Regions from separate parts of the Pseudomonas lyxosi genome, predicted to be linked through region 1. Evidence: predicted binding sites of a transcription regulator. Region 1 holds the regulator's gene; each other region holds the start of a gene.
The links. Region 1 encodes sigma-54, which starts transcription at its own class of promoters, with help from an activator protein. Its sites were predicted from a motif close to ANTGGCATNNANNTTGCTNT; they were not measured.
Positions count from the first base shown of each region.

Region 2: a site for sigma-54 is predicted at 1,847-1,866, ahead of flhA (flagellar biosynthesis protein FlhA). Genes of this name have one in related genera too.
Region 3: a site for sigma-54 is predicted at 1,308-1,327, ahead of flgB (flagellar basal body rod protein FlgB). Genes of this name have one in related genera too.

Region 1 covers NZ_CP180481.1:2,436,588-2,439,861, reverse strand. The annotation lists gene lptB (LPS export ABC transporter ATP-binding protein) at 1-709, shown strand, start outside; gene ACMXYI_RS11250 (RNA polymerase factor sigma-54) at 894-2,387, shown strand; gene hpf (ribosome hibernation-promoting factor, HPF/YfiA family) at 2,462-2,770, shown strand; gene ptsN (PTS IIA-like nitrogen regulatory protein PtsN) at 2,783-3,247, shown strand; gene rapZ (RNase adapter RapZ) at 3,250-3,274, shown strand, end outside.
Region 2 covers NZ_CP180481.1:6,460,751-6,464,024, forward strand. The annotation lists gene flhA (flagellar biosynthesis protein FlhA) at 1-1,827, opposite strand, end outside; gene flhB (flagellar biosynthesis protein FlhB) at 2,065-3,204, opposite strand; gene fliR (flagellar biosynthetic protein FliR) at 3,208-3,274, opposite strand, start outside.
Region 3 covers NZ_CP180481.1:3,060,401-3,063,674, forward strand. The annotation lists gene ACMXYI_RS14055 (chemotaxis protein CheV) at 1-189, shown strand, start outside; gene cheR (protein-glutamate O-methyltransferase CheR) at 236-1,063, shown strand; gene flgB (flagellar basal body rod protein FlgB) at 1,369-1,776, shown strand; gene flgC (flagellar basal body rod protein FlgC) at 1,780-2,223, shown strand; gene flgD (flagellar hook assembly protein FlgD) at 2,239-2,961, shown strand; gene flgE (flagellar hook protein FlgE) at 2,993-3,274, shown strand, end outside.

The sequences.
Region 1 (3,274 bases):
TCAGCATCTGGCCAAGAGCTACAAGAGCCGCCAGGTCGTGCGTGACGTCAGCCTGTCGATCGACAGCGGTCAGATCGTCGGCCTGCTGGGTCCCAACGGCGCCGGCAAGACCACCTGCTTTTACATGATTGTCGGCCTGGTACAGGCCGATCAGGGCCGCGTACTGATTGACGACCTGGATGTCAGCCACCAGCCTATGCACGGTCGTGCGAAGGCCGGTATCGGCTATCTTCCGCAAGAAGCATCGATCTTCCGCAAACTCTCGGTAGCCGACAACATCATGGCGATCCTCGAGACCCGCAAGGAACTCGACAAGGCCGATCGTCGCAAAGAGCTGGAAAGCCTGCTGCAGGAATTCCACATCAGCCATATCCGCGACAACCTCGGGATGAGTCTGTCCGGTGGTGAACGCCGCCGTGTGGAAATCGCCCGGGCACTGGCCACCAATCCGAAATTCATCCTGCTCGACGAACCGTTCGCCGGCGTGGACCCGATTTCGGTGGGCGACATCAAACAGATCATCTATCACCTCAAGGCCAAGGGCATTGGCGTGCTGATCACTGACCACAACGTCCGTGAAACCCTGGATATCTGCGAAACCGCCTACATCGTCAACGATGGCCAACTGATCGCCGAAGGTGACTCTGCCACCATCCTGGCCAACGACCTGGTCAAGGAAGTGTATCTGGGCCATGAGTTCCGCCTGTAAGCACTGAGGTGTCTGGCTGGTTGCCCGAGCGCTTGTCTCGATAAAAAATCAACATTTTTTTATTGTTACAGCGCTCTAGGCAAACGCTGCAGTTTCGGGCATATAATTTGCTTATGTTTGGCGCTCCGGCGCCCTGTAGTGGATGGCGCATGTGCGCCGGCGAATAAGGTGTTAAGCCCCTGCCATGAAACCATCGCTAGTCTTGAGAATGGGCCAGCAGCTGACGATGACACCGCAGCTGCAACAGGCCATCCGCCTGCTCCAATTGTCGACCCTGGACCTGCAACAGGAAATCCAGGAGGCCCTGGAGTCCAATCCGATGCTCGAACGCCAGGAAGAAGGCGACGACTTCGATAACGCCGACCCCTTGGCCGACAAAGCCGAACAGCAACCCAACGTAGACATTCAGGAACCCTCCTACCAGGAAACCGCCCCGACGGTTGATAACCTCGAGGAAGGCGACTGGAACGAACGCATCCCCAACGAACTGCCCGTCGATACCGCGTGGGAAGACGTCTACCAGACCAGCGCCAGCAGCCTGCCGAGCAACGATGACGACGAGTGGGACTTCACCACCCGGACATCGGCCGGCGAAAGCCTGCAAAGCCACCTGCTGTGGCAACTGAACCTGGCCCCGATGTCCGACACCGATCGCCTGATCGCCGTGACCCTGATCGACTGCATCAACAATCAGGGCTACCTGGACGAAACCCTCGAGGAGATTCTCGAAGCGTTCGACCCGGAACTGGACATCGAACTGGACGAAATCGAAGCCGTCCTGCACCGCATCCAGCAATTCGAACCCGCTGGTATCGGCGCCCGCAACCTGGGCGAATGCCTGCTGCTGCAATTGCGCCAGTTGCCCGCCAAGACGCCTTGGCTGGTCGAGGCCAAACGCCTGGTCACCGATTACATCGACCTGCTTGGCAGCCGCGATTACAGCCAGCTGATGCGTCGCATGAAGCTCAAGGAAGATGAACTGCGCCAGGTGATTGAACTGGTGCAGAGCCTCAACCCGCGCCCAGGCTCGCAAATCGAGTCCAGCGAAGCCGAATACGTCGTTCCCGACGTGATCGTACGCAAGGACAACGAACGCTGGCTGGTGGAACTGAACCAGGAATCCGTGCCACGACTGCGAGTCAACGCTCAATACGCCGGTTTCGTGCGCCGCGCCGATACCAGCGCCGACAACACCTTCATGCGCAATCAGTTGCAAGAAGCCCGCTGGTTCATCAAGAGCCTGCAAAGCCGCAACGAAACCCTGATGAAAGTAGCCACTCAGATCGTCGAGCATCAGCGCGGCTTTCTTGAATACGGCGACGAAGCCATGAAACCGCTGGTCCTGCATGACATCGCCGAAGCGGTGGGCATGCACGAGTCGACGATTTCACGGGTGACCACGCAGAAATTCATGCATACCCCACGGGGCATATATGAACTGAAATACTTTTTCTCCAGCCACGTCAGCACCTCCGAGGGCGGTGAATGCTCGTCCACGGCGATCCGCGCGATCATCAAAAAACTGGTTGCCGCGGAAAATCAGAAAAAGCCGTTGAGTGACAGCAAGATCGCTGGTTTACTGGAGGCACAAGGCATTCAGGTGGCTCGCCGCACCGTCGCCAAGTACCGCGAATCCCTCGGGATCGCGCCTTCGAGCGAACGCAAGCGGTTGATGTAGAGCCACGCCACAGCGTTCCAGTGGCAGGCATTTCTGCCTGCCGCTTTATGCACTGGCAACGAAGGAGAAGCTGTATGCAAGTCAACATCAGTGGACACCAACTGGAAGTGACCGAACCTCTTCGCACCTACATCGGCGAAAAACTCGAACGATTAGAGAGGCATTTCGACAAGATCACCAACGTGCAGGTCACGATGACGGTCGAAAAGCTCAAGCAGAAAATCGAAGCCACGCTGCATATTCCCGGCAATGAAGTGGTCGCAAACGCGGAGCATACCGATATGTACGCGGCGATCGACGCACTGACCGACAAGCTGGATAAACAACTCAAAAAGCATAAGGAAAAGACCCAAAGCCTCCTCCAGGGCGCGACCGGTCGTTAACACTCCCAACCCATGATCCGACTTGAAAGCATCCTGACCCCCGGCCGTTCCCTCGTGAACGTGCCGGGCGGCAGTAAAAAGAAAGCCCTCGAGCAAATTGCCAACCTTATCCACAAAGAAGTGCCGGATCTGGAGATGCAAGATGTCTTCGAGGCTCTGATTGCCCGTGAAAAACTCGGCTCAACCGGTTTTGGCAACGGCATCGCCATTCCCCACTGCCGCCTGAAGGGCTGCACCTCGCCCATCAGCGCCCTGATGCACCTTGATGCACCTATTGATTTCGACGCCATCGACGGCGCTCCGGTTGACCTGCTGTTCGTTCTGCTGGTCCCGCAAGCCGCTACCGATGCGCACCTGGAGTTACTGCGCCAGATCGCCAGCATGCTCGACCGCAAGGAAGTGCGCGAAAAACTGCGCAGCGCCCCGAGCAATGAAGCCTTGTATCAGGTTGTCCTGGACGAGCAAAACGGTCACTAATCATGCGCTTGATCATCGTCAGCGGCC
Region 2 (3,274 bases), 2.7 Mb from region 1:
GATCACTGGTAGCTCGGAGTCAGTGCCTACAATGCTTTGGACGATTGCGCGGGATACGCCGACGCGCACCGCAGCCACCAGCGCGGCAGTATCTTGACTCTTGCTGGCATTGTTGGCGATGGCCTCGGCAATGCTGCGAATGTCCCGTACTGGCACCTGTTCGGCCAGCAACGCCTGCAAAACCTTGAGCAACTGAGACAGAGACACCACACCAGGCACCAGCTCTTCGGCGAGTTTTGGCGAGCTTTTGGCCAGCAATTGCATGAGTTGCTGCACTTCTTCGTGACCGATCAACTCACTCGAGTGCTTGTACAGAATCTGGTTCAAGTGGGTTGCCACTACCGTACTGGCATCGACCACGGTGTAACCGAGGGATTGCGCCTGGGCACGCTGGCTGATTTCGATCCAGACCGCCTCAAGACCGAAAGCCGGATCTTTGGCGGTAATGCCGTTGAGCGTACCGTAGACCTGCCCCGGGTTGATCGCCAGCTCGCGGTCCGGGTAAATCTCCGCTTCGGCCAGGATCACCCCCATCAGGGTCAGGCGATAGGCACTCGGCGCCAGGTCGAGGTTGTCACGGATATGCACGGTCGGCATCAGGAAGCCCAGGTCCTGGGACAGCTTCTTGCGCACGCCCTTGATCCGCGCCAGCAATTGACCACCCTGATTGCGGTCCACCAGCGGAATCAGCCGGTAGCCGACTTCCAGGCCGATCATGTCGATCGGAGTGACGTCATCCCAGCCAAGCTCCTTGGTTTCCTGAGCGCGAGCGGGCGATGGCAGCAGTTCCTGTTGACGCTTGACCTCTTGCAGGGCCTGAACCTTGACCACGTTCTGCTTCTTCCAGAACAGGTACGCGCCGCCAGCCGCCAGGGCCGCCATGCTGAGAAAGGAAAAGTGCGGCATGCCCGGCACGAGGCCCATCACCGCCATCAAACCCGCCGCCACGGCCAACGCTTTGGGCGAGGCGAACATCTGGCGATTGATCTGCTTGCCCATGTCTTCCGAACCGGAAGCACGGGTTACCATGATCGCTGCAGCTGTAGATAAAAGCAGTGATGGCAATTGCGCCACCAAACCGTCACCGATGGTCAGCAGTGCGTAAACCTTGCCGGCATCGCCGAAGCTCATGCCGTGCTGGAAGATACCAACCGCCATGCCGCCGATCAGGTTGATGAACAGAATCAGCAGGCCGGCAATGGCGTCACCGCGAACGAACTTGCTGGCACCGTCCATGGAACCGTAGAACTCGGCTTCCTGTGCCACTTCCATCCGCCGCAGTTTGGCCTGGTTCTGATCGATCAGGCCGGCGTTCAAGTCGGCGTCGATGGCCATTTGTTTACCGGGCATCGCATCGAGGGTGAAACGCGCACTCACCTCGGAAATCCGCCCGGCACCCTTGGTCACCACGACAAAGTTGATGATCATCAAAATCGCGAAGACGACGATACCGACCACGTAGTTGCCGCCGATCACCACCTCGCCGAACGCCTGGATCACCTTACCGGCGGCGGCATGGCCGTCCTGACCGTGGAGCATCACCACTCGCGTGGAGGCCACGTTCAGCGCCAGTCGCAACAGGGTCGCCACCAGCAGAATGGTCGGGAACACCGCGAAATCCAGTGGCCGCAACGCGTAAACACAGACCAGCAAGACGACAATCGACAACGCGATGTTGAACGTGAAGAACACGTCCAGCAGGAACGGCGGCACCGGCAACATCATCATCGCCAGCATGACCAGCAGCAACAACGGCACACCCAGATTGCCTCGACTTAAGTCGGCAACGTTTGTGCGAGCACTGTTGAATAACTGAGAGCGATCCACCGGTTTTCCCCGTTCCTTTAAAGCAAACTTTTTGACGCCTGAAGCAGGCGCAGAGCCGCTACTGCAAGAAGCCTTCCAACTTTTGCCGAGGCGGGAAATAGAGGGGTGTAATGAGCTTTTGTAGCAGCTGTCGAGCCTGCGAGGCTGCGTCCGAGAACGAAGTTCTCGCAAAGGTTTACGACTGCTGCGCAGCCGGACGCAGCCTCGCAGGCTCGACAGCTGCTACAAGCGCGGACCTCAGGAATCGCGCCGCAGGTCCGGCGGAATCGGCAGGTCGTCCTTGAGCGGATCCGGGCGTTTGCCCTTGCCGGCGCGGTGCTGGCGGATCTGGTAGACGTAAGCGAGCACCTGCGCGACGGCAAGGTAGAGCCCGCCAGGGATTTCCTGGTCAAGTTCGGTGGAGTAGTAGATCGAACGCGCCAGTGCCGGCGACTCTAGCAGCAGCACTTCGTTGGCCACTGCGATTTCACGGATCTTCAAGGCCAGGAAGTCGCTGCCCTTGGCGATCAGCATCGGCGCCCCACCCTTGTCCGGATCGTACTTGAGCGCTACGGCGTAGTGGGTCGGGTTGGTGATGACCACATCGGCGTCGGGAATCGCCGCCATCATCCGGCGCTGGGACATTTCGCGCTGCAGCTGGCGAATCCGTTGTTTAACCTCTGGCTTCCCTTCCTGATCTTTATGCTCGTCACGCACTTCCTGCTTGGTCATCAGCAGTTTCTTGTGGCTTTCCCAAAGCTGCACCGGCACGTCCACCGCGGCGATGATGATTAGCCCGCAAGACATCCATAACGTACTCCAGCCCACTACCTGCAGGCAGTGAATGACGGCCAGCTCCAACGGTTCGTGGGCGATGCGTATCAGGTCATCGATGTCTGACGATAACACCTGCATAGCCACAGCCAGGATGATCAAAAACTTCGCAAACGCCTTAAGCAGCTCCGCCACCGCCTTGAACGAAAACATTCGCTTGAGGCCGGCGGCAGGGTTCATCCGACTGAATTTCGGTGCCAGGGAACCCGCTGCGAATAGCCATCCACCAAGGGAGATCGGCCCGATCAACGCTGCCAGCACCAGGGTGATCATGATCGGCTGAATCGCCAGCAAGGCTGTCAGCCCTGAATTCAACAGGTAAGTGCTCATGGAGCGCTGATCGAGAATGACTTCACGCGACAGGGAGAAATTCTGCCGCATCAATTCCATCAAGTCTTGCGCCAGCGCCCCGCCGAAAATCAGCAGCGCGACGGAACCGGCAATCATGATCGCAAGGGTGTTGAGCTCTTTTGAACGCGCGATCTCACCCTTCTCACGGGAGTCTTTTTTGCGCTTCTCCGTGGGGTCTTCTGTTTTGTCCTGACCGCTTTCGCTCTCAGCCATGACTCAGCGCGCCCGTGCCAGTTCGCGTAACAACTGCAAAGCCTCGGAGGCCAGCGGTTGATACTGATTG
Region 3 (3,274 bases), 620 kb from region 1:
CTCACGGCCGAGATCCGCAACGACCCTCGCATGCAAAAGCTTCACATCATCCTGCATACTTCGTTGTCGGGTGTATTCAATCAGGCGATGGTCAAGAAGGTCGGTGCCGATGACTTCCTTGCCAAATTCCGTCCTGATGACCTGGCATCCCGGGTAGTCAACCGGATCAAAGCAGCAGACATCAGCTAGGGGCCTTTTGCCCCTAACGGTTAATACGATTTAAGAGGCGGCATCTTTGTCTACGGGTAATTTGGATTTCGAACAGTTCCGGGTCTTCCTGGAAAAAGCCTGTGGCATTTTGCTCGGTGAAAACAAGCAGTACCTGGTCTCGAGCCGTCTCAACAAACTGATGGAACAGCAAGGCATCAAGTCCCTGGGTGAGCTGGTCCAGCGCATCCAGACCCAGCCGCGCAGCGGTTTGCGCGAGATGGTGGTGGATGCCATGACCACCAACGAAACCTTGTGGTTTCGTGACACCTATCCGTTTGAAGTCTTGAAGAACAAGGTGCTGCCGGCAGCGATCAAGGCCGCCCCTGGCCAGCGTCTGCGGATCTGGTCGGCGGCCTGTTCGTCGGGTCAGGAACCGTATTCGCTGTCGATGTCGATCGATGAGTTCGAGCGCGTGAACATGGGCCAGTTGAAGATGGGCGTGCAGATCGTTGCCACCGACCTGTCCGGCACCATGCTGACCAACTGCAAGACCGGCGAGTACGACAGCCTGGCCATCGGCCGTGGTCTGTCGCCCGAGCGCCTTCAACGTTACTTCGACCCGAAAGGGCCGGGGCGCTGGGCAATCAAGGCACCGATCAAGAGCCGGGTGGAGTTTCGCTCGTTCAACCTGCTGGACAGTTACGCGGCGCTGGGCAAGTTCGACATCGTATTCTGCCGCAACGTGCTGATCTACTTCTCCGCCGAGGTGAAGAAGGACATCCTGTTGCGCATTCACAGCACGTTGAAGCCAGGCGGTTATCTGTTCCTCGGTGCTTCCGAGGCGCTGAACGGTTTGCCGGATCATTACCAGATGGTCCAGTGCAGCCCGGGGATCATTTACCAGGCGAAGTGATTCGTTGGCGTCATCAAAAAAACGGGAGTCCTCAGGGGCTCCCGTTTTTTTTGCCTGCTCATTCCTCAAACTCACCGCCCATCCCCTGTGGGAGCGAGCAAGCTCGCTCCCACAGGGTCCGGTGTTGTTCTCTGGGTCGTTGGAAAGCGGCAGAAAAGCGGCAGGCGGCGGAAATCGGTTGCCGCTTTTCTGGCATTGCCACATTGCCACTGCCCGCAAAGCCCCGGTTTACGGGCTTTTTTCAATTGGCACGACGCTTGCTATGTTCATGTTACGAAAAATCAGGTCACCCGAAGGTTTCCGACATGAGCATCAGCTTCGATAAAGCGCTCGGTATCCACGAACAAGCCCTGGGCTTCCGCGCTCAGCGTGCTGAAGTCCTGGCCAACAACATCGCCAACGCCGACACCCCGAACTACAAGGCTCGGGATCTGGACTTCTCGAAAGTGCTTGCCGAGCAGAACGAGAAGACCAAGAGCGGCACTTTCGCCTTGAACATGACCAACAGCCGTCATATCGAAGCCGAAGGCCTGGGCAATGGCGACGAGTCGCTGCTGTATCGCACGCCGATGCAACCGTCGATCGACCAGAACACCGTGGACGCCCAACTGGAACAGTCGAACTACGCGGAAAACGCGGTCAACTTCCAGGCCAGCTTCACCCTGCTCAACAGCAAATTCAAAGGGCTGGTGTCAGCCCTTCGTGGAGAGTAAGTCATGTCTCTAGCCAGTGTTTTCAACATTGCCGGTAGCGGCATGAGTGCCCAGACCACTCGCTTGAACACCGTCGCCTCGAACATCGCCAACGCCGAAACCGTCTCGTCGAGCATCGACCAGACCTACCGTGCACGGCACCCGGTGTTCGCCACCATGTTCCAGGGTGGCCAGAGCGGCGGCAGCGATTCGCTGTTCCAGAACCAGGATGCCGCCGGCCAAGGCGTGCAAGTACTGGGCGTGGTCGAAGACCAGAGCAACCTTGAAGCGCGCTACGAGCCGAACCATCCGGCGGCCGACGCCAAGGGCTACGTCTACTACCCGAACGTCAACGTGGTGGAAGAAATGGCTGACATGATTTCCGCGAGCCGTTCGTTCCAGACCAACGCCGAAATGATGAACACCGCCAAAACCATGATGCAAAAGGTCCTGACCCTGGGTCAGTGATAAGGGGCGACTCAGATGAGTGTTACCGATACCACCAGTGGTTTGAGCCTCAAGGACATCCTGGCCAACTCCTCGATCAAGACCAACACCAGTGCCGACGGCCTGGCGTCGGCGACGAATAGCGCCACCGGCAACAAGGCCCTGGGCAAGGACGCGTTCCTGCAGTTGCTGGTAACGCAACTGAAAAACCAGAACCCGCTGGAACCGCAGGACAACGGCGAGTTCGTCGCCCAGTTGGCCCAGTTCAGTAGCCTGGAAGGCATCACCACGCTCAACGACACCGTCAGTGGCCTGGCGAGCAACTACAACTCGTCCCAGGCGTTGCAGGCGTCGTCGCTGGTCGGGCGTTCGGTTATTGCACCGGGCGACAAGGCTGTGGTCGACACCTCCAAGAGTTTCAGCGGCACCATCGCCGTACCGGCGTCGGTGGACCCGGTCAAGGTCAAGATCACCGATGCCGATGGCAAGGTTGTCCGCACCATCGACCTGGGCAGCGAGGTCGCCGGTACTTCCACTTTCATCTGGGACGGCAAAAACGATGCAGGCGAAGTGGCCACGGCGGGGACCTATACCTTCGGCGCTACGGCGACCTACGACGGCAAGGCGACCTCGCTGGTGACTTACCTGCCGGCCACCGTCAACAGCGTGACCATCAGCCAGACCGGCGGTGAGTTGATGCTCAACCTGGCCGGGGCGGGCAGCATCGCTCTGTCCAAAGTACAAACCATTGGTATGTAGAGCCGACTAACACGGCACAAAGGAGTGGAATATGTCTTTCAATATCGGCCTTAGCGGTCTCTATGCAGCCAACAAACAACTGGACGTGACCGGCAACAACATCGCCAACGTCGCGACCACCGGTTTCAAATCGTCCCGTGCGGAATTCGAAGACGTTTACTCGGCCACCAAGCTGGGTTCCGGCAGCAAAACCATCGGTAACGGCGTGCGCCTGGCCAACGTTTCCCAGCAGTTCACCCAGGGCGACGTCAACAACACCGGCAACGTGCTGGACATGGGCATCAACGGTTCCGGCTTCTTCGTGCTGAGCGAG